One region of the Paucibacter sediminis genome, then DNA from elsewhere that is predicted to be linked to it. Evidence: predicted binding sites of a transcription regulator. Region 1 holds the regulator's gene; each other region holds the start of a gene.
The links. Region 1 encodes FNR, which switches genes on or off when oxygen is low (the NO sensors DNR and NnrR bind a similar motif). Its sites were predicted from a motif close to TTGATNNNNATCAA; they were not measured.
Positions count from the first base shown of each region.

Region 1 (5,673 bases):
TAGGGCAGGTGCGCCGGCCGGCGAGCCAAGTCTTATAGAAGTCTTGGCCTTGATCAGTTTCTCAGCTGGGCAGGCCGCAGAGGGCGGCAACCTGCAACCAGACGCCATGACCCAGGGCCCATCCGGAGGCGGCGATCAGCGCCAGGCCGGCCAGGCGCACGGCCCAGGCCATGCCTTGCGCACCCAGGGCTTTCAGCAGCAGGCCGGGGCCCAGCGCCAGGCCCGCTCCGGAGCCGGCTGCAAAGGCCATCATCACCAGGGCGCCGGCCGCAGCGCCGCTGGCCAGGCCCGCGGTCAGCAGGGCCGATTGCAGCAGCCCACAGGGCCAGGCCACCCAGGCCAGGCCGACCAGCCCGGATCGAGCCGGGGCCGACAGCACCACCCGCCCTGCCCCGGGCATGGCGAGCGTTGCCACGTTGACCTGGCGGCCGATCTGACCCAGCCAGGCCGGCTGCCTGGCAAACACCAGCAGGTACAGGCCCAGCAAGAGGGCCGCGGCATGCACGAGCAGCCACAGCGGCCGCAGCCAGGCCGCCGCACTGCCGATCCAGGCCAGCGCGCCCACACTGGCCGCCACCACGGCGCCGCCAAGCCCATAGCCCAGCATGCGGCCGAGCTGGAACGCGCCCGCCGCACCTCGCCCAGCTCTGCCGCAAGCAGCGGCCGTCGGGCCACACATGGCCAGACAATGGGGAGTGCCGGCCAGGCCCATCAGCAGGGCCGAGCCGGCAAGTGCGAGATCCAACATGGGGTCAGATGATGCGCGAAAACTTGGCGCGCGTCTGGTCGGCGCTCAGGTAGCGATCGAACACCATGGCCACGGCGCGCACAAAGTACCAGCCCATGGCGGTGACCTGGATCGCGCTGGGCTCCACCACCACCAGGCCGGTATCGGCCATGGCGCGCAGGCGCTCCAGCTCGGGGCCGAAGTAGTCCTGCACCTTGATCAGATGCGCCAGCTCGATGGACTCGAACTCCACCCGCCCCTGGCACATCAGCGCCATGATCATGGCGCGCCGCACCAGGTCGTCGCGCGACAGGGCCAGGCCGCGCTCGATCGGCAGCTGGCCATGGGCCAGCGCGTCGTAGTACTCGGGCAGGGTCTTGGCATTCTGGCTGTAGGTGGCGCCGATGCGGCCGATGGCGGAAACGCCCAGGCCGATCAGGTCGCAATCGGGCTGGGTGCTGTAGCCCTGGAAGTTGCGGTGCAACCGGCCCTGGCGCTTGGCCACCGCCAGGCTGTCGTTGGGCAGGGCAAAATGGTCCATGCCGATATAGGTGTAGCCGTGCCCGACAAAGCCGCCGAGCGCGCCCGACAGCATGTGCAGCTTGTCGGCCGCCACCGGCAGCAGTGCGGCGTCGATGCGGCGCTGCGGCTTGAAGCGCTGCGGCAGATGGGCGTAGCCATACAGCGCGATGCGGTCCGGCTTGAGTGCCGCCACCTGGGCGATGGTGCGGGCGAAGGACTCGGGCGTCTGCTGCGGCAGGCCGTAGATCAGGTCCACATTGGTGGATTCGAAGCCCAGGGCACGCGCCTGGATCATCAGCGCTTCCACGCTCTCGTAGCTCTGCATGCGATGCACGGCCTTCTGCACCGCCGGGTCGAAGTCCTGCACGCCAAAGCTCAGGCGATTGAAGCCCAGGCCGCGCAGATGCTGTAGGCGCTCGTTGGTGACGGTGCGCGGGTCCACCTCGATCGAGATCTCGGCACCGGGCGCGAGCTTGAAGCGGCTGCGAATGTCGTCCATCAGGCGCGTCAGCTCCGCATCGCTGAGGAAGGTCGGTGAACCGCCACCCAGATGCAGCTGCGACACCGACTGGGTGCGTCCGAGATCCGCCAGGGTCAGGTCCATCTCCGTGACCAGCGCGTCCAGGTATTCGGCCGCCTTCTCATGGTGCTTGGTAATGACCTTGTTGCAAGCGCAGTAGTAGCAGACCGACTCGCAAAAGGGGATGTGCACATAGATGGACAGCGGCGCGCCGCCCCCCACCACGCCGCCCTGGGCCCGCTGTTGCAGGGCCTGACGGTATTGGGTGGTGGTAAAGGCCTCGACGAAACGGTCGGCAGTCGGGTAGGAGGTGTAGCGCGGCCCGGAAACGTCAAAGCGGCGCAACACGTCTTCGGTGATGCCTGGCAGGGGTTCAGCGACTCTTGGTTCCATGGACCGTACTGTGCCAAGCCCGTTGACAGGGCGTTTGACTTGGGTCAATCTTGCAGCGCGAGCATAGAGAAAGAATGGCGTCAATCTTGAGGAGCATCATGTTCAACTCTATGCACACAGGCACGCCATCGGGTGCGGAATCCGCCCCAGCTCCGGGCCCAGCCACCATAATTCGCCACATGAATGCCAACCACGCCATCAAGATCGAGCCCTTCAAGGTAGCTTGTTCCAGCTGCAACCTGCGGGAGTTGTGCTTGCCCGTCGGCCTATCCAAGGGTGACCTGGATCAACTGGACGCCCTGGTGGCCACACGCCGCAATGTCGAACGCGGCGACACGCTGTTCCGTACCGGGGACTCCTTCCAGTCGCTTTATGCGGTGCGCACCGGTTTCTTCAAGACCTGCGTGTCGTCCGAAGACGGGCGCGACCAGGTCACCGGCTTCCAGATGGCCGGCGAGTTGCTGGGGCTGGACGGCATCAGCAATGACCGCCACAGCTGCGACGCCGTGGCCCTGGAGGACTCGCAGGTCTGCGTGATTCCCTACAGCCAGCTGGAAGAGCTGTCGCGCGAATTCACCGATCTGCAGCATCAGTTCCACAAGATCATGAGCCGCGAAATCGTGCGCGACCATGGCGTGATGCTGCTCTTGGGCAGCATGCGCGCCGAGGAGCGCCTGGCGGCCTTCCTGCTCAACCTGACCCAGCGCCTGCAGGCGCGCGGCTTCTCGGCCTCGGCCCTGGTGCTGCGCATGACGCGCGAGGAAATCGGCAGCTATCTGGGCCTGAAGCTGGAGACGGTCAGCCGCACCTTCTCGAAGTTCCAGGAAGACGGCCTGCTGGAAGTGAAGCAGCGCCAGATCCGCATCATGGATCAGCCGGGGCTGCAGAAGCTGGTCAACAGCACCACCTGCTGAGCCCGGCCGCAAAGCCTCAAACGCCCGCCCAGGCCCGCTACTGAGGCGGGCTTTTTTGTTGCTGGGCCAGGTACAGTGACATCGCCGATGCGGCGCTGATGAGCAGCCAGAAGATCAGGAAGCTGAGCGTGTAGATGGCGGCGCGCGGCAGCGCCATCGGGGCCGCGCCGAACCAGCTCAGATCGCTGGGGTCCACCACCGCGAACACCAGCGCCACGGTCACGCCGGCCATGAAGAAGGACGGCCAGAGGATGAACATGGCCGAACGCACCAGCCCCGGCCGGTCACCTGGCCTGCGCTCAATACCTGCATCGTCCCCTGCTGCGTCCCCTGCTTCACCCATACGCGCCCCCTCGGCTTGTGAGTCTGCTGCGTCAGTGGCCGCCCGTCGCCGCATGGTTGCGGGCCTTCATGGCGGGCTGCAGGGCCGCGCCCTGCTCTTCCGCACTGTCGGCCGACAGGCGGGCTTTGGTCTCGATCACCGGATCCGGGAAACGGATCGCCAGCGTCAGCGTGGCGATGCAGGCGACGATCACCACCGACGGGCCGCCCACCACCAGCCACATCATGCGTTCGCGCCACCAGGGGGCGGGCTTGTCGGCCGGGGTCAGGTCTTGCTGCTTGCTCATGGCGTGCTCTTTCGGATGAATGGGCCGCCGCTCAACGCGGCAGCACAAAGGTTGATTTTTCCATCAGACTGCCGGCGTCGGTGCCCGGGCTGGCGAGGCGGCGGATCTCGAACTGGATCGGATGGGCGCCGGCGCCCTCGCTGGCCGCGACCTCGGGCGGCACGCGCAGCGCCACCGAGATCCAGCGCGCCTCGGCGGGTCCGACCGCGACGACGTCCACCGCGGGCTGCATGCGCAGGCCCAGCAGGCCGGAGGCCGTCAGCGTGAAACGCTGCTCCTGCTCGGTGGCATTCATGATCTGCAGGCGGTAGACGTTTTCCACATAGCCGTCCTCGACCTGCCGTGCCAGCGAGGCGCGGTCGCGCACCACGTCCACCTTGAAGGTGGTGCGCAGCGCGATGCTGGCCATCAGGGCCGCGCTGATGACGAAAAGGATGGCGGTATAGATCAGCACGCGCGGGCGGAACATGCGCGCCAGCAGTTGGCTGCGCGTCAGGTGCTGGGACAGCCCGTTCTGGGTGTCGTAGCGCACCAGGCCGCGCGCATAGCCCATCTTGTCCATCACGCCGTTGCACACATCGACACAGGCGGCGCAGCCGATGCACTCGTATTGCAGGCCCTTGCGGATATCGATGCCGGTGGGGCAGACATGCACGCAGAGATTGCAGTCGATGCAGGCGCCGAGCCCGAGCTGCTTCGGGTCCGCCTTGCGCCCGCGCGCGCCGCGCGGCTCGCCGCGCTCGGCGTCGTAGCTGATGATCAGCGTGTCCTTGTCGAACATGGCGCTCTGGAAGCGCGCATAGGGGCACATGTATTTGCAGACCTGCTCGCGCATATAGCCTGCATTGCCGTAGGTGGCAAAACCGTAGAACAGCACCCAGAACCATTCCCAGGGCCCGAAGCTCAGGGCCAGGGCCTCGCTGCCCAGCAGCTTGATGGGCGTGAAGTAGCCGACAAAGGTAAAGCCGGTCCACAGGCCCAGGCTCAGCCAGACCAGCTGCTTGCCGCCCTTGCGCGCCAGCTTCTCGGCGTTCCAGGGGCCGGCGTCAAGCCGCATGCGTGCGGCGCGATCGCCCTCGAAGCGCTGCTCCACCCACATGAAGATCTCGGTGTAGACGGTCTGCGGGCAGGCATAGCCGCACCACAGCCGCCCCGCCACCGCGGTGAAGAGAAACAGCGCATAGGCCGAGATCAGCAGGATCCCGGTCAGGAAGATGAAGTCCTGCGGATACAGGACCAGTTCGAAGATATAGAAACGGCGCGCGCCCAGGTCGAAGAGCACGGCCTGGCGGCCGTTCCAGTTCAACCAGGGCAGGCCGTAGAACAGCAGCTGCGTGATCCAGACCAGGCTCCAGCGCCAGGTCGCAAACCAGCCCGTGACGGCGCGGGGGTAGATCTTCTTCTGTGCCTGATAGAGCGAAACCATCTCCACGGCGGCATCACCACCGCTCTGGCTGGGCTGGGTCGTGGCGCTGGCTTCGCTGCTCATCAGTTGCTGCTTTTCTGCTACTTCTTACTTGGCGGCCACGGCCGTGGTTTGCGACAGGCTCCACACATAGGCCGCCAGCACGCGGATCTGCTCAGCGCTCAGGCGCGAGGCGTGGGCGGGCATGACGTTGTTCTTGCCGTTGTTGATCATCGCCATCACCGCGTCTTCGCCCCAGCCATGCAGCCAGACCTTGTCGGTCAGGTTGGGCGCGCCCAGGGCCTGGTTGCCCTTGCCGTCCGGACCATGGCAGGCCGCGCAAGCGCCGAACTTGGGCTTGCCCAGCTGGGCCGCGATCGAGTTGTGCGGGCTGCCCGACAGGCTCAGCACATAGTTGGCCACATTGCGCACGTCTTCCGGCGTGCCTACCGCGGCGGCCATCGGCGGCATCACGCCGTTGCGGCCCTTGCTGATGGTTTCGATGATGGTGTCATGCGCACCGCCATAGAGCCAGTCGCTGTCGGTCAGGTTGGGGAAGCCCT
Region 1 is NZ_CP116346.1:4,882,469-4,888,141, forward strand. Features, by position in the region: gene PFX98_RS22655 (sulfite exporter TauE/SafE family protein) at 62-748, opposite strand; gene hemN (oxygen-independent coproporphyrinogen III oxidase) at 753-2,162, opposite strand; gene fnr (fumarate/nitrate reduction transcriptional regulator Fnr) at 2,342-3,076, shown strand; gene PFX98_RS22670 (hypothetical protein) at 3,114-3,335, opposite strand; gene PFX98_RS22675 (hypothetical protein) at 3,451-3,705, opposite strand; gene ccoG (cytochrome c oxidase accessory protein CcoG) at 3,737-5,194, opposite strand; gene ccoP (cytochrome-c oxidase, cbb3-type subunit III) at 5,219-5,673, opposite strand, start outside.

Region 2 (5,673 bases), 660 kb from region 1:
GGCAGCTGGCGGCGCGCCGACGGCAGCCACAGCGAGCTGCCCGCCGCGGAGCTCGGCTTCCAGCCCGGGCGGCGCTGGCGCAGCGCCGTCTCGCAGGCCGAGTACCCGGTGGAATGGGCCCTGCAGACGCCGCTGGGCCGCCTGAGCCTGCGCGCGCTGTTCGACGCCCAAGAGGTGGACGCGCGCCGCAGCACCGGCATGCTCTATTGGGAGGGCGCGGCGCGCCTGGCCGATGCCCAGGGCCGCGAACTGGGCCTGGGCTATCTGGAGATGACGGGCTACAGCGGCCGCATGAGTCTGCCCTGACTCAATGTCGCACCGCCTGGGCGGTGCTAGTGCTGAACTACAAAAGCCTTGGAGGCTACCTTGCCGATAGATGAAAGGTAGGGCCACACTGAATCGAATGGGAGCAGAAAAGTCTCGATGCAACGTCGGCTTTCATAGGGCGCAATAGTCCGGAAGTGCAACCCGCTCTCACTGGGCCACATATCGCTCGTCGTGAAAGCAATCTCTTCAAAGCAGCTCGCATCCCCGCCATGCCTGTACAGGCCGTGCAATAACTTCCCTAGTTCAGATTTCGGGCCAAGCTCGTCTTGATAGGGCTCCGACAGCCAATCAGCCATCCGAACAATCTCACCTCTAGACGCCTCGAAGACCGTGTGCTCAACATCCAGGTAGGGATGTGCTTGGCCGCAGAAGTCGCTGCTGGTCTGAACGACGACAACAAACCCTCGATTTCTTGTTTCTACAGACCAGGTTCTGCGGTTTTCGTAGGTATGGCCTTCGCCTTGTGTGAGCCTTCCTGTGGTCCGGCATTCCAAAGCAACTTGGACTGCATCTCGAAACTCTGCCATCAGCTTGGCATTGATCGTTCGCACCCCAACGGAATGGCCATGCAAGCGCAAGCCTGTTACCCCAAGCGCTTCAAGACCGAAAGGCTGAAGCAAGTCGCGGCCTTCGCCGTTAGGCTCAGGAACCGCAAGTACAGACCATCGCAAGGCAGCCATGCGTCGGGCCTGATAGTCCAGCCCCGCGCGCGCGCGTGCGAGCACGGGTAAACGTCGTCTCCCATCTCCGGACTTCCATTCGCCACTGAGGCGGGCTTCGGTGCAGCTCAGTGTCAACACTCCTGTCTGCCTGCCCATCGGGTCGATTTCCGCCCAACGTCCAGATTGCTCGCCCAAAGGCATCAGTAGCAGATCATTGACGTTTTCACTGTAGTAGTACCTTCCGGCCAGCTTGTCGTCTGGGTAAATGGTCTCAAAGCGCATCGTCACCGGAAGACCGCCCACAGTGCCTTCCCAGGTTCGCTCGAGGCATTCTCCAGCAAGCGCATACACCGACTGATTGATCAACAAGGCAAATATGGCCAGCAAGCGACCTACATTCATATCAGAGATGAGGTTCGACATTTGAGGCAGCTGGCAGTAGCAACTGCAACGAATACTAACGCCCAAGCGTAGTGCCACAGAAATCCGAAAGCGCGCAGCGCACCGCCGCCATGTCCCAGGCGGCCTGGCCCACGGTCTTGTAGAGCAAGGGCCCCTGCGCCCTCACCTCGCCCGCGAGCAGCTCGGCCAGGCCATGCACGCGCGACCAGTCCACGCCGGCCTGCAGCAGGTCGCCGGCCTCGTGCCGGGCGCCCTCGGGATCGTCCACGAAGAGCTGGCGCGCCCGCACCTGGGTGGCGGGCAGCTCGGCCATGTCGGGGCGGAAGCTGCCGATGCCGACGATCAGGGTCTCGGGTGCCAGATCCTCGGGCAGCACCGCGCTCAGCGAGGTGGTGGCGGCGAGCGCGCAATCGCCATAGCCGTCGCCCTCCTGCCAGACGCAGGCCGTCAGGCCCTGTGCGGCCAGCCGCTGCACGAAGCCGGGCGCCGCGCTGCGCCCCTTGATGCGCAGGCGCAGGCCCGGCCAGACCTCCAGCAGCGCCAGCGCATGCGACCAGGCCTGGCCGCCCGTGCCCACCAGGGTCAGGTCTTGCGGGGCGCGGCCGAGCAGGCGTTCGATGCCCAGCAGGCTCACCGCGGCGGTGCGGCGCGCCGTCACCGTGCCGCCATGCAGCAGGGCCAGCGGGCTGCCGTTGCGGGCATCGCTTGCCAGCACCAGGCCCTGGATGGTAGGCAGGCCCAGGGCCTGGTTGGCCGGCGTCACCGAGACCAGCTTGCTGATCGCGTATTGCGCATCGGTGCAGGGCATGGCCAGGTAGCTGCCGCCCTCGGGCAGCGGCAGCACGGCGCGCGGGCAGCTGTGGATGCGGCCGGCGCGCAGGTCCAGCATGGCCTGGGCCACGGCGGGCATCAGGCGGGCATAGGGCAAGCGGGCCGCGGTGGCCGCGGCGTCAAGCATCTGCATGGGGAATGGGCGTCAGTTGTTGTTGTTCATCATGCTGGGCTTGCCGGGCAGCAGCCCGGCGCCAGCGCGCACGCAATTGCGGCCCGCGGACTTTGCCACAGCCAGCGCATCGTCGGCGTCGTGGATCAGCTGATCCAGCGTCAGGTGCTCGGGATGCAGCGCCGCCACGCCCAGGCTGACGCTGACGCGCAGCTCTGCGCCGTTCCAGGCCAGCTGCAGCGCCTCCACGCGCTCGCGCATGCGCTCGGCCACGTCCAGCGCGCCGAGCGGGTCGGTGTGCGGCAGGAACACGATGAACTCCTCGCCGCCGAAACGCGCCAGCACGTCGGCGTGGCGCAGGGTTTCGACGCTGGCCGCGGCGATCTCGCGCAGCACCTGGTCGCCGCAGCGGTGGCCGAAGCGTTCGTTGACGCGCTTGAAATGGTCCACATCCATCAGCAGCAGCGCGCAAGACATGTCGTAGCGGCGCGCCCGCGACCATTCGCGCTCCACCAGTTCGAGGAAGTAGCGGCGGTTCAGCGTGCCGGTGAGCGGGTCTTCGGTGGCGTGGCGCAGCACCCCGCGTTGCGTGCTGTCGATATGCTGGACCAGGCGCAGCAGCAGGTAGCCGCACAACGCGGCGCAGGCCGCCGCCATGCCGCTGGCCACCAGGGCGGCGGTGAGGTGGCCGGTCGGCCCCGCCAGCAGCAGGCCGGCCAGCCCCAGGCACAGCAGCAGCGCGCCGGCGCACAGCAGCGCCCAGGTGCGCAGCAGGCCCAAGCGCTGGATCCATTGCCCCAGCAGGGGCAGCCAGCGTGGCGTGTCGATCTCGTTGAACAGCATGAAGGGAAAGTGGGTGGACCGCGCAGCCATTGCAGCACAGCTTGCCCGGGCTGGCGACGCGCGTCCCCGGAATGGGGGATGGGCCCCGGGGGCCGCGGTGCGCGCGCTTGACTTGGCCAAAATCAAGTCCGGCCGGGCCGACTGCGCCGACACTGCCTTATAGGCACAAGAAGTAGGCAGAAGAACCAAGCAGGAGACATGAAATGGACATGCAGACGCTGACCGAGCTGGAGGCCGCGGTGGACGCGGTGCTGGAACGCATCCCGGGCGAGATCGTGCTGGCGATCCCGCTGGGCCTGGGCAAGCCCAACCCCTGGGTCAACGCGCTCTATCGTCGCATCGCTGCCACACCGGCGCGGCGGCTCAAGATCTTCACCGCGCTCTCGCTGGAACGGCCGGTGGGCAAGTCGGAGCTGGAGCAGCATTTCCTGGGGCCCCTGCTGGAGCGCGTGTTCGGCGACTACCCCGACCTCGACTATGTGAAGGCGGCGCGCGCCCAGGCCCTGCCGCCGAACATCGAGGTGCACGAGTTCTTCTTCAAGACCGGTGACTACCTCAACAACGACGCGTCACAGCAGGGCTTCGTCTGCACCAACTACAGCTTCGTGGCGCGCGACATGATGGCCCAGGGCGTGAACGTGATCGCCCAGGCGGTGGCGCTGCGCGAGAACGCCGCCGGCGGGCTGCAGCTCTCGATGTCCTGCAACCCCGACGTGACCCAGGAGCTGATCGAGCGCATGGCGGCCGCCGGCCGGCCGCTGCTGAAGGTGGCGGTGGTGAACGAGCGCCTGCCCTTCATGGCCGGCACGGCGCTGTGGCCGCTCGATCGGGTGGACCTGCTGCTGCGCTGCCCCGCGGCCAACCATGAACTGTTCGGCCCGCCGAATGCCTCCATCAGCTGGGCCGACTACGCCATCGGCCTGCATGCCTCCAGCCTGGTACTGGACGGCGGCACGCTGCAGATCGGCATCGGCTCGCTGGGCGACGCGGTGGCGCAGGGCCTGATCGTGCGTGACCGCCAGCCCGAGGCCTATCGCAGCATCCTCGGCGCGCTTTGCGCCGACGGCGCCGAGGGGCTGGCGGGTCGCGAGCTGGGCGGCTTTGCCCAGGGCCTCTACGGCTGCTCGGAAATGTTCGTCAACGGCTTCATGCGCCTGATCGACGCCGGCCTGATACGCCGCGAGGTCTACGACGACGCCGACCTGCAGGAGCTGGCCAACGCCGGCCGCGTGGGCACGCGCCCCGACCTGGCGGTGCTGCGGGCGCTGGCCGAGCGCGGCCGCATCGCCGCAGAGCTAACGGCGCCAGATATCGCCTACCTGGAGCAACTCGGCGCGCTGCAGCCCGGCCGCGTGCCGGCGGGCACGGCGCTGGACGACGGCCGCGTTGCCGCGGCGCTGGGCGAACGCTGGCTGCATGCCACCATCATGCATGGCGGCTTCTTCCTGGGCCCGCGCGACTTTTATCAGCGCCTGCGCGAGCTGCCCGAGGCGCAGCGCGAGCGCATCTCGATGACCCGCATCGCCTACATCAACCAGCTCTATGGCGATGCGCTGGGCTGCGAGCGCCTCAAGCGTGCCCAGCGCCGCGATGCGCGCCTCTTCAACACCACCATGAAGCTGACCCTCTTGGGCGCGGCCTCGTCGGACGGGCTGGACTCGGGCCAGATGGTGTCGGGCGTGGGCGGCCAGTACAACTTCGTCGCGATGGGCCATGCGCTGCCGGATGCGCGTTCCATCCTGATGCTGCGTGCCACGCATGAGAACCAGCATGGCCTCACCAGCTCGATCGTCTGGAGCTACGGCAACATCACCATCCCGCGCCATCTGCGCGACATCGCCATCACCGAGTACGGCGTGGCCGATCTGCGCGGCCAGACCGATGGCGAGATCGTGAAACGCCTGCTGGCAATCGCCGACTCGCGCTTCCAGGACCAACTCATCGCCGAGGCCAAGGCGCATGGCAAGCTGGAGGCCGACTACCAGCTGCCCGAGCGCTACCGCAACAACCGGCCCGAGATGCTGCGCGAGAAGCTGCGACCCTGGCGCAACGAGGGCGTGCTGCCCGACTTCCCCTTCGGCACCGATCTCAGCGAGGACGAGATCACCATCGTGCGCGCGCTCAAGAAGCTCAAGCATGCCAGCCAGCATCCGCTACAGCTGTTGCCGATGATTCTCAAGAGCCTCACAGGCGAGCGGCCGGTGCCGCCCGCCTACCTGGAGCGGCTGGGGCTGGACCAGGCATCGAGCTTCAAGGATCTGTTCATTCGCAGGCTGTTTGCGGCGAATTTGTGACGAGGGGCGCTGCTGGTGCCGTCCGCGCGGCGGCCCAGGCTGGCGGGCACTCGGCCCCAGATGCGGCGGCCTTCACTGCGTTCAGGCTCCCCTCGCTGCTCGCCAAACCGGGACTCGCGCGCAACTCGCCCTCGCACCCCTGCGGGCCGTTGTCCGCCTGCGGCGGCCAACTGTGCTCGGTGCTCAAACAAGGCGCGCTCGA
Region 2 is NZ_CP116346.1:4,222,129-4,227,801, reverse strand. Features, by position in the region: gene PFX98_RS19565 (lipocalin-like domain-containing protein) at 1-306, shown strand, start outside; gene PFX98_RS19560 (hypothetical protein) at 333-1,412, opposite strand; gene PFX98_RS19555 (delta(1)-pyrroline-2-carboxylate reductase family protein) at 1,447-2,355, opposite strand; gene PFX98_RS19550 (GGDEF domain-containing protein) at 2,368-3,207, opposite strand; gene PFX98_RS19545 (acetyl-CoA hydrolase/transferase C-terminal domain-containing protein) at 3,381-5,471, shown strand.
Region 2: the regulator FNR is predicted to act here: its motif matches at 3,290-3,303, upstream of PFX98_RS19545 (acetyl-CoA hydrolase/transferase C-terminal domain-containing protein).

Region 3 (5,673 bases), 1.2 Mb from region 1:
TTCCAGATAAAGGCCCACGTGGTACTCGCGCTCCTTGGGAAAGGCCAGCACCGGCAGGCCGGTGGCGGCCTCGATGCGCGCGCACACCGCGGCGATCTCGGCGGGGTTCTCGGTGGCCAGCACGAACCACATGTTCAGCGCATGCTCGCGCCGGTAGTTGTGCGCCACCTCGGGCATGGCGTTCACCAGCGCGGCCACCTCCGCATAGCGCGCCTCGGGCACGGCGATGGCGGCCAGCACGAAGCGGCCGCCGGCACGCTCGATCTGGAACATCGGGCCGAAGCGGCTCAGCGTGCCCTGCGCCAGCAGGCGCTGCAGGCGCGCGATCAGCTGCGTCTCGCCGCAGCCCAGTTCCTCGGCCAGCGCGGCAAAGGGCCGCGGCAGCAGCGGCAGATCGATCTGCAGGCGGTTGATCAGGGCCGCGTCCAGCGCATCCAGGTGCGTCGGCAGCGGCGGGGTGTCGTCGGGTTCATGCATGAGAAAAATTCGCCTCCAAGATGCCGCTGCCCTGCCCGGCGGCGGCGGAGCGGAAATAGCGCGCGCCGCATTGCTTGAAGCGCCGGCGGCTGAACAGCACGGCCTGGCTGCAGTTCTCCAGGCCCGCGTTGGCGCGCGCGCTGGCCAGCCAGTGCAGCACCTCGTCGCGCTCGCGGCCATGCAGCATGCAGTACAGGTTGTAGGGCCAGCCGGGGCCGCGCGCGCGGCGGTAGCACAGCGTCACGCCGGGCTGGCGGGCCAGCAGGGCGGCGCGCTCGTCCACCGCCTCGTCGGCGACGTCGAACACGCACATGGCATTGGCGGCAAAGCCCAGCTCGTGGTGGCGCACCACCACGCCGAAGCGGCGCAAGCTGCCCTGCGCCAGCCATTGCGCCAGGCGCGCCAGCACCTCGTCCTCGCGCCAGCCCAGCGCCTCGGCCCAGGCCGCATAGGGGCGCTGCAGCAGCGGCAGGCCGTCTTCCACCAGGGCGGCCAAGCCCATGTCGGCACGCGCCACCGGCACGGCGCGGCTGCGCGTGACGCCCTCGGCGGCACGCTCCACAGGGCAAGCGCCTTCGGCGCGCCCGGCACAAGCGCCCCGGTCCGACCGCTGCAGGTCGAAGCCCAGATTGATGCGGTAGGCGCGCTGCATGGGCAGGCGCAGCACATGCAGGCCGCTGCGGCGCTCCAGCTCCTGCAGGGCCTGCTCCAGCGCCTCGCCGTCGTGGCCGGTGAGCACGAACCAGAGGTTGTAGGCATGCTCGCGCTCGTAGTTGTGGTTCACGCCCGGATGCGCGCTCACCAGCGCCGCCACCGCGTCCAGGCGCTGCGGCGGCACCGCCATCGCACACAGCAGCGCGGCGCCGCCGGCGCCGGGGTTCCAGATACCGCCGATGCGCGAGATGCTGCCGCCCGCCTGCAGCCGCCGCAGCCTGGCCAGCACCTCATCCTCGCCGCTGCAGCCCAGGCTCTGGGCCAGCGCCTCGTAGGGCCTGGGTTCGAGCGGGAAGCGCTGCTGCCAGTCGTTCAGCAGGCGGCTGTCCAGCGCGGTGTCGTCCAGGCTGCTCATAGTCCGATGCGCTGCGCGCGGCTGGTGAAGAAGATGCCGCTGGGCGCCTGCGCCGGCAGCGTGGCGAGGGTGGCGAAGCTGCGCGTGTCGATGACGCTGATCTGGTCGCTGTCGCGCGCCGAGATCCACACCGCCTCGCCGCGCGGCGTGAACTCCATGTGCAGCACCGCCTTGCCGGGCTTGAAGGCATGCACGACGCGCTGGCTCTGCGTATCGATGACCTGCACCTGGTCGTAATCGGGCACGGCGAAGTTGACCCAGACCTGGCGCCCGTCGGGCTGCGCCATCACGAACACCGGCTGGCCGGCCACCGGGATGCGCGCCACTTCGGCCCAGCTCTGCGTGTCCACCACCAGCACCTCGTGGCGGCCGATGGCAGGCAGATAGGCCAGGCGCCCGGCCACCGCCCAGCCGCGCAGATGCGGCATCTTGAACACCGGCAGCGGCTGCTGGCCGCGCCCATAGCCCGGCAGGATGCGCTGCACCTTGGGCTCGGCGGCCCAGAGGTCGATCATGGCCAGGCCGTCCTCGCCGAACAGGCCGGCAATGTAGTGGCGGCCATCCGGGGTGACGAGGGCGTCATAGGGCTGGTGGCCCACGTGGCTGAACTTGCTGATGCGCGGCGCGCGCGGCTGGCTCAGGTCGGCCAGCCAGATCTCGTCGGCATCGAAGAGCGAGAAGATGAAACGCTGGCCGGGCAGATCGGCCAGGCCCACCACGCGCGAGAGCTTGCCGGGCGCGTACTCGGCCGGGATGTCGGCCACCAGGCTGAGGTCCTGCGCATCGAAGACCTTGATGCCGCCGGGCTGGTAGTTCTGCGCCACCACCCAGCGCCCGTCCTGCGAGATCGCGCCGCCGATCGAGTTGCCGCTCTGCTGCACCCGCGCCACCACGCGCTGGCTGGGCAGATGCAGCTTGCTGAGCGCGCCATCGCGCCCGAACACATAGGCGTAGGCGCCATCGCGCGAATACACCAGCGAGGCATGCGAGAGATCGCCCAGGCCCTGCACGCGCCCCAGCGCGCTGCGCGTGCTGGTGTTGAGCAGCTGCAGGCTGCCGCTGGCGCGCTCCACCACCAGGCCCAGATCGCCGGTGCCCTGGATGGGTGTCTGCGCACAGGCCGCCAGCAGGAGCGTGGCGAGGCCGGCCCATAACTTGGGTGTGTTGATCATGGTTTGACTTCCTCTCCCCGCAGCACGCCGGCCAGCCACTCGGCCTCCGCGGCGCTGAGCATGGATTTCCAGGGTGGCATGGGCGTGCCGGGGCGGCCGTGGTAGATCACCGCGGCGATGCTGTCGCGCGGCAGTTCGCGCATGGCCTGCGCATGGATCGGCGGCCCCAGGCCGCCGGTGAGGCGCATGCCATGGCAGGAGCCGCAGTCCTGCTGCAGCATGCGCAGCAGCTGCTGCTGGCGCTGAGGCGTCGGGGTGGGGGCCGGCGCCTGCGCCAGGGCCAGTCCCGGCAGCAGGCACAGCAGCGCCGGCAAGCATGCCAAGGCCCAGCACCAGCTCCGATTGCAACGCATCACGCAGCACCTCTCGATTCGATGTGCCAATGCTTGCTTGATGTAGCTCAGCTGTCCTTGAACCAGTTCAAGGACGGGGCAGGCCCGCTGTTTTCACAATCGGCCCATGCCCTTGGAGCAAGACATCATGAGTCGACTGGACGAGCCCCGCTTCTTCGCCAACAGCCCCAGCGTGACCCTGGTGGGCGCCGGCCCCGGCGACCCCGAGCTGCTGACGCTGAAGGCCGCGCGCGCGCTGGCCGAGGCCAGGCTGGTGCTGTACGACGCGCTGGTCTCGCCCGCGGTGCTGGCGCTGGCGCATCCCGAGGCCGAGCTGGTCTATGTCGGCAAGCAGAGCGGCCACCACCATCTCAGCCAGGAGGCCATCATCGCGCTGATGATCCGCCTGGTGCGCGACGAGGGCCGCGCGCTGCTGCGCCTGAAGGGCGGCGACCCCTATATCTTCGGCCGCGGCGGCGAGGAGGCCGAGGCCCTGGCCGCGGCCGGCATCCCCTTCCAGACCATCCCGGGCATCAGCGCCGCGCAGGCCGCCGCGGCCTGCGCCGGCATCCCGCTGACGCACCGCGATCATGCCGATGCGGTGGTGTTCGCCACCGGCCATCTGCGTGCCCATGCACAAGCCGGCGCCGAGCAAGATGTCGAGCTCGACTGGCCGATGCTGGCGCGGCCGCACCAGACCGTCGTGATTTATATGGGCCTGGCGGGTCTGGAGATCATCAGCGCGCGCTTGATCGCCCATGGCCTGCCGGCCGACACGCCGGCCGCCCTGATTGCCCACGCCAGCCGGCCCGGCCAGCGCTGCCTGCGCGCCAGCCTCAGCGAGCTGCCGGCGCTGGCGCGCGCCGAGGGCGTGCAGTCGCCGGCGCTGCTGCTGATCGGCGGGGTGGCGGCGCTGCATGAGCGGCTGATGCCGCAGGCGGCGCAAGCCCTGTCATGAGGCCGGCGTCAGGGTCAGCTCGAGGCCGCTGAGCTCGCCCTTGGCCGGCAGCGGCTGTGCCACGGTGCTGAGCAGCAGCAGGCGGGCCGACGCACCGCCCTGCTCCACCCGAACCTGCAGCGCATGGCTGCGGCCCGGCGGCACCTCGGGGGCCATCAATTCGAACGCCAGGCCTTGGCCCGGCGCGATCGCGACGCCCTCCATCACCTGGGCGGCCACCAGCACCGAGGCGACGTCCTGCAACGACACATCGCGCACCTCGACGCGCACGCGCAGGCCTTGCGCGGCCGGGGTCTGGGCCGGCAGCAGCAGCTGCCCGCTGATGCGCCTGGTGGTCATGGCCCCGCGGCCGGCCCGTCCAGCTCACACAGATGGTCGGCCACCGCCTGGGTGATGGGCAGGCCGCTGAGGCGCTCGGCGAACAGCCACTGTCCGGCCGGGTTGACCTCCAGGAACAGGTATTGCCCGTCGTCGGTGCGGCGCATGTCGACGGCGCCGTAGCGCAAGCCCAGGCGATCCTGCAGGGCCAGCAGCTTGGCCTCGATGTCGGCCGGCAGCTGGGCCGCGGCCGCCCGCCCCTCGCCCACCACCATGCGCATGTCCACCGGGTAGGAGGTGTGGCGTGCGTCGATCTCGGTGGTGAACAGGCGCCGGCCGACGATGGTGATGCGCAGGTCCACGCCGGGGATGTAGCGCTGAAAGATCACCGGCGCCAGCCGCAGCAGGTCGAGCCGGCCAAGATCCTCGGCCGTCACCAGCCGGGTCTCGCGCCATTCCTCGATGGAGGCCAGGAAGGCCTTGAACACCACCTGACCCAGGCCCTGCTCGGCGACGAAGCGCTGCGCCTCCTCGGCCCGCGTGGTGACCAGGGTGGCCGGCACCTGCAGCCCGACCTGCTGGGCCAGCGTCCATTGCAGCGGCTTGTGGTGGGCGGCCTCGTCGGCCAGGCGCGGGTTCATCCAGGCGCAACCCAGCGCGTCGAGCATGCCGTGCACGGCCTGGCCGGTCTCGCTGCTGGCAAAGGCGCGGTGCTGGCCGCGCAGGATGGCGGGATCGACATCGAAGCCGCGCACGCGCCGCCACCACACCACGCGGGCAGCGGCCAGATCCACTTCGCGGCCGGCGATCTCCAGCAGGTACTGCGGCGCCGCGCCATCGCGCCAGCGCAGCGCGATGCGGTTGCGCACCGGGAAGTCGGCCAGGTCGATGCGCAGCAGCTCCCGGCCGGCGCGCTGCAGGCAGGCACAGACCGCGTCGCTGTGATCCTCGCCCTCGTAGGAGACGACGACGATCATGCGCGCGCCGCCCTCATGCACGCCCTCACGCGCCGTCTCCGCCCTGCAGGCTGAGCCAATGCTGCAGCGCCTGCTCGTAGGCCTCGGCCAGCGCATCGGCCTCCTGCTGGGCCTGGGTATGCGCTTCGGCGAGCTGCTCCAGCTGCGCCGCGGCCTCGGCCAGCGCGTCGCCGCTGTCGCCCGCATAGCGGCTGCCGGAGGCCAGCACATAGGGCGTGGCCGAGGGGTCGAAGGGGCCGCGCAGCGGCCCGGGCCGCGGGATCGGGATGGGGATGCGCGGGTTGTCCAGCGCCACCTCCTTGCGCGTCGGGATGGGGTCGCGCACCGGATCCTTGCGCACCTCCTTGACGGTCGGGTCGCTGATCGGGTC
Region 3 is NZ_CP116346.1:3,689,396-3,695,068, reverse strand. Features, by position in the region: gene PFX98_RS17145 (Lrp/AsnC family transcriptional regulator) at 1-477, opposite strand, end outside; gene ahbB (siroheme decarboxylase subunit beta) at 470-1,546, opposite strand; gene PFX98_RS17135 (cytochrome D1 domain-containing protein) at 1,543-2,718, opposite strand; gene PFX98_RS17130 (c-type cytochrome) at 2,715-3,071, opposite strand; gene cobA (uroporphyrinogen-III C-methyltransferase) at 3,199-4,008, shown strand; gene PFX98_RS17120 (YbaY family lipoprotein) at 4,003-4,347, opposite strand; gene PFX98_RS17115 (MvdC/MvdD family ATP grasp protein) at 4,344-5,303, opposite strand; gene legP (Dot/Icm T4SS effector Zinc-dependent metalloprotease LegP) at 5,329-5,673, opposite strand, start outside.
Region 3: the regulator FNR is predicted to act here: its motif matches at 3,109-3,122, upstream of cobA (uroporphyrinogen-III C-methyltransferase).

Region 4 (5,673 bases), 1.5 Mb from region 1:
CTTGCCCTTCACGCCCACTTCCTTGGGCTCGGCCAGCACATAGCCGCCCTTGGCGATGTCGTCCACCGCGGTCTTGGGCGCATAGGGCAGGTTCTGACGCGACAGCGCCAGCACGCTGGGGCGCTGGGCATTGCCGATCGCCATGGTCCAGGCCACCACGGTCTCGGTGGTGTCGGCGGGGCGCCAGACGTCCAGGCCCGGGATCAGGCGCAGCGAGGCCACATGCTCGATCGACTGGTGGGTCGGGCCGTCTTCGCCCAGACCGATGGAGTCGTGCGTGAACACATGGATGACGCGCTGCTTCATCAGCGCGGCCATGCGGATGGCATTGCGGCTGTAGTCGCTGAAGGTCAGGAAGGTGCCGCCGTAGGGGATGTAGCCGCCATGCAGGGCCACGCCGTTCATGATGGCGGCCATGCCGAACTCGCGCACGCCGTAGTTGATGTGGCGGCCGCCGTTCGAGGAACCATCGGCCTCCAGGCGGAAGGCCGGGGTGCTCTTGGTGTTGGTGAGGTTGGAGCCGGTCAGGTCGGCCGAGCCGCCCAGCAGCTCGGGCACGGCGGCGGTGAAGGCCTCCAGCGCCAGCTGGCTGGCCTTGCGGCTGGCCACGGTCTCGGCCTTGCCATGGGCGGCGATCACCGCATCCACCGCGGTCTGCGCGAAGTTGGCGGGCAGCACGCCGGCCATGCGGCGCTGGAACTCGGCGGCCAGCTCGGGGTGGGCCGTGGCATAGGCGTCGAAACGCTCGTCCCAGGCGGCCTCCAGCGTGGCGCCGGTGGCCTTGGCATCCCAGTCGGCATACACCTCCTGCGGGATCACGAAGGGCTCATGGGCCCAGCCCAGCGCCTCGCGGGTGAGCTTGATCTCCTCGCCACCCAGGGCCTCGCCGTGCGCCTTGGCGGTGCCGGCGCGGTTCGGGGAGCCCTTGCCGATGGTGGTCTTGGCGATGATCAGCGTCGGCATGTCCGTGCTCATCTTGGCCAGGCTGATGGCGGTGTCGACCGACTCCACATCGTGGCCGTCCACCGGGCCGATCACGTTCCAGCCATAGGCCTCGAAACGCTGGGCGGTGTTGTCGATGAACCAGGGCGCGACCTGGCCATCGATCGAGATGCCGTTGTCGTCGTAGATCGCGATCAGCTTGTTGAGCTTCCAGGCGCCGGCCAGGGCGCAGGCCTCGTGGCTGATACCCTCCATCAGGCAGCCGTCGCCCAGGAAGGCGTAGGTGTGGTGGCCGACGATGTCGTGGCCTTCACGGTTGAATTCCTTGGCCAGCATCTTCTCGGCCAGGGCCAGACCCACGGCATTGGTGATGCCCTGGCCCAGCGGGCCGGTGGTGGTCTCGACGCCGGGGGTGATGCCCACCTCGGGGTGGCCCGGGGTCTTGCTGTGCAGCTGGCGGAAGGCCTTCAGCTCCTCGATCGGCAGCGCGTAGCCGGTCAGGTGCAGCAGCGCATAGATCAGCATCGAGCCATGGCCGTTGGAGAGCACGAAGCGGTCGCGGTCGGCCCATTGCGGATTGGCCGGGTTGTGGCGCAGGTGGCGGTTCCACAGCGCCACCGCGATCTCGGCCATGCCCATGGGGGCGCCCGGGTGGCCGGAATTGGCCTGCTGCACGGCGTCCATGGCCAATGCGCGAATGGCGTTGGCCATCAGGGTGGTGTTGCGGGCAGCGGTATCGGCCATGGTGTGTGCGGGATGGAGTTGCGGGGGAAAACCCGGCATTTTACGTGCGTCCGCGGCGGCGCCAATCTTGATCCAGAGCAATGCGTCACGGCCCGCTAGGCTTCAACCTCTGGCATAGAACGGAGACAAGACCATGCAAGCCCTGACCCTCACCGTGATCCGCGACGAGCACCGCGCCCTCGCCGCGATGCTGCGCTCCATCCCGCTGCTGCTGGCCGAGCACCGCCGCCACAACAGCCTGCCGGACTTCCACGCCCTGCGCGCGATGCTGTTCTATGTGGACGAATTCCCCGAGCGCCTGCACCACCCCAAGGAGAGCGAGCTGCTGTTTCCCAAGCTGCGCGCACGCGCCCCGGAAATCCGCGAGGTGCTGGACCAGCTGGACCAGGACCATGGCCGCGGCGAGCGCGCCATCCGCGAGCTCGAGCATGCGCTGCTGGCCTTCGAGATGATGGGCGAGGCGCGCCGCGACGCCTTCGAGGAGATGGCGCAGCGCTATGTGACGGCCTATCTCAGGCATATGGAAACCGAGGAGCGCGAGATCCTGCCGCTGGCGGTCAAGATGCTCAGCCCGGCCGACTGGGCCGACCTCGACGAGGCCTTCGCCGCCAACCAGGACCCGCTCACCGGCCATGCCGCGGCCGAGGAATACCAGGCCCTGTTCCAGAAGGTGCTGGCGGCCGTGCCGGCGCCGATCGGGCTGGGGCCGGCGCTCTAGCGAGCCGCATCTCACTACACTCCCGGCCCATGCGAGCCATCATCCTCGCGGCCGGGCGCGGCGAGCGCATGCGGCCGCTCACCGACCACCAACCCAAGCCACTCCTGCAGGTCGCCGGCAAGCTGCTGATCGTCTGGCATATCGAGGCCCTGGCGGCCGCCGGCGTGCGCGACATCGTCATCAACACCGCCTGGCTGGCCGAGCAGTTCCCGCAGCAGCTGGGCGACGGCAGCCGCTGGGGCCTGCGCCTGCATTACAGCAACGAGGCGCGCGACCATGGTGGTGCGCTCGAGACCGCCGGCGGCATTGCCAAGGCCCTGCCGCTGCTGTGCGCCGATGGCGACGAGAGCTTCTGGGTCGCCTCGGCCGATGTGCACCTGCCGGACTTCCGCGCCTCGGCGGCGCGCGCCGAGGCGTTTGCGCGCAGCGACATGCTGGCCCATCTGTGGATGGTGCCGAACCGGCCGCACAAGCCCGGCGGCGATTTCGGCATCGACGCCGAGGGCCTGGCCACCAGCGCGGCCAGCACGCCCAACGCCAGCGGGCCGCGCTACACCTGGTCCTGCGTGGGCCTGTTCAAGCGTGCCCTGTTCGAGGGCGTGCGCGTCGGCGAACATGCCGCGCTGCGCCCCTGCCTGGAAATGGGCATCGCCGCACGCCGCATCAGCGCCGAGCTCTACACCCAGGCCTGGGAGGACGTGGGCACGCCCGAGCGCCTCGCGTCACTGAATGCAGTGACGCGCTAGGGTCTAGCCCGGGGCCGGGCCGGCGGGGCGAGGGCGAGAATCGGTGCGCACTGCGCACCCGCCATGACGCCCGCCGTAACCCCCGCCGACCTGCCCGCCAGCCTGGCCTGGGGGCTGCTGCTGGCGCTGCTGCTGGCGCTGGGCTGGCTGGCCCATGGCTGGCGGCGCGCCCGCGATGCCCAGCGTCAATGCGAGGCGCTCGCACGCACCGCCCGGGCCGAGCGCGCCGAGCTGATCGAAGGCATCGAGACGCTCAGCGAGGCCTACTCGATGTTCGACGCCGACGACCGCCTGCTGATCTACAACCAGGCCTTTGCGCGCCTCTACCCGGCCAGCGCGCCGCATTGGCGGCCCGGCATGCGCTACGAGGACTTGCTGCGCGGCATCATCGCCGCCGGCGAGGTGACGCCGGCGATCGGCCAGGAGGAAGCCTGGCTGGCCGAGCGCATGCAGATGCACCGCGCGCCGGGCGAGCCCTGGCTGCAGGAGCTGCCCGGCAATCGCTGGGTGCGCATCTACGAACGCAAGACCGCCTCGGGCGGCACCATCGGCATACGCGCCGACGTCACCGAGCTGGTGCGCACCCAGCAGGCCCTGCAGACCAGCCAGGCCCAGCTGCGGGCCATCATCAGCACCGCCGGCGTGGCCATCGTCACCACCGATGCCGAGGGGCGCATGCGCAGCGCCAACCCGGCGGCGCTGCGCCTGTTCGGCTACGAGCTGGACGAGATGCTGGGCCAGGACGTGGCGATGCTGATGGACGAACCCGAGCGCAGCACCCATGGCCACTACCTGCTGCGCTTCCGCCAGGGCCAGGGCGGCCAGTTGATGGGCCGCGCGCGCGAGTTCAACGCCCTGCACAAGAGCGGCCGGCCGCTCACGGTGCAGCTCTCGGTCTCCGAGGTGCGCAGCGAGGCCGAGCAGCTGTTCGTGGCGGTGATCAGCGACCTCACCGAGCGCAAGCGCTTCGAGATCGAGCTGCAGCATGCCAACGAGCAGCTGCTGCGCCTGTCCACCACCGATGCCCTCACCGAGCTGGCGAACCGCCGCCTGCTGATGCAGCGCCTGGAGGACGAATGGCGGCGCGGCCTGCGCACCGGCGCGCCGCTGTCGCTGCTGCTGGTCGACGTGGACTACTTCAAGCTCTACAACGACCATTACGGCCACCAGGCCGGCGACGATGCGCTGGTGGCGGTGGCCTCGGTGCTGCGCAACAGCGCCAATCGCCCGGCCGATCTGGTGGCGCGTTATGGCGGCGAGGAATTCGTGCTGCTGCTGGCGCAGACCGATACCGAGGGCGCGCGGGCGGTGGCCACGCGCTGCCGCGAGCTGCTGGCCGGCCTGGCCCTGGCGCATGAACTCTCGCCGCTAGGCGGTGGCCTGCTGACGCTCTCGATCGGCATGGTCAGCGGCGTGCCCTACCGCGGCAGCTCGGCCTCGCAATGGCTGGCCCAGGCCGACCTGGCGCTCTACCAGGCCAAGTCGCAGGGGCGCGACCGCGCCGTGGTGGCGCCAGTTTTCTCGGAAGCCTAGTTCACCGGCCGCTCGCGCGAGCCCGCCATCTGCAGCGCGCCGGTGGCCAGCCATTCGGCCAGCGGGCGCTGGCGCCAGGCGCGCAGCTCCTCGTCCGACGCGGCGCTGGCGCTCACCACCCCCAGCCAGCCGTTGCGGCCGGCGCGCTTGACGGCATAGAGCGCCGCATCGGCCACGTCGATGACGCTGGACCAGTCGAGCGCGCGCGCATGCGCCGGCGCCAGCGGGAAGCAGGCAAAGCCCACCGAGCAGGTCTTGTGCAGCAGGCTGCCGTCGTCCAGCACAAAGGGGCGGTCCGCCACCATGGCGCGGGCGCGCTCGGCCAGCTCGGCGGCATGGTGGCGCGAGGTGGCGCGCGCCACGATCAGGAACTCCTCGCCGCCCCAGCGCACCAGGTAGTCGGCATCGCGGAACACCGACAACAGACGGCCGCGCATCTGCTGCAGCACCGCGTCGCCGGCGGAATGGCCATGCTGGTCGTTGACCTGCTTGAAGTGATCCACGTCGACCAGGAAGAACAGCAGGTCGGCGTCGTCGTGCAGGGGCGCGCCATGCTGCTGATGGCCCTCGTGGCGGCGGATCGCCAGCGCCACGTCGGCCTCGATGTGCTGGGCCAGGAAGCGGCGGTTGCGCAGGCCGGTGAGCGGATCGGTGAGGCTGGATTCGCGCATCGCCTGCGAGAGGTTTTCCAGCGCCAGGGTGCGCTCGCGCACCTTGGCCTCCAGCGCCAGCTGCTGGCGCTGCAGATAGCCGGTGCGCCATTGCACCAGCGCATAGACCAGCCCGCCCAGCAGCAGCACCGCCAGGGCGCGCGCCCACCAGGTCTGCCACCAGGTGGGCCGCACATGCACCGGCAGGCTCAGCTCCTGCGCGCTCCAGTCGCCCACGCGGTTGCTGCCGCGCACCTTGAGCAGGTAGTCGCCGGGGCTCAGATTGCTGTAGCTGGCGACGCGGAAATCGGCATCGGTGTCGACCCAGTCGGCGTCCAGC
Region 4 is NZ_CP116346.1:1,058,558-1,064,230, forward strand. Features, by position in the region: gene tkt (transketolase) at 1-1,686, opposite strand, end outside; gene PFX98_RS04855 (hemerythrin domain-containing protein) at 1,820-2,404, shown strand; gene murU (N-acetylmuramate alpha-1-phosphate uridylyltransferase MurU) at 2,434-3,150, shown strand; gene PFX98_RS04865 (sensor domain-containing diguanylate cyclase) at 3,214-4,683, shown strand; gene PFX98_RS04870 (ligand-binding sensor domain-containing diguanylate cyclase) at 4,680-5,673, opposite strand, start outside.
Region 4: the regulator FNR is predicted to act here: its motif matches at 1,754-1,767, upstream of PFX98_RS04855 (hemerythrin domain-containing protein).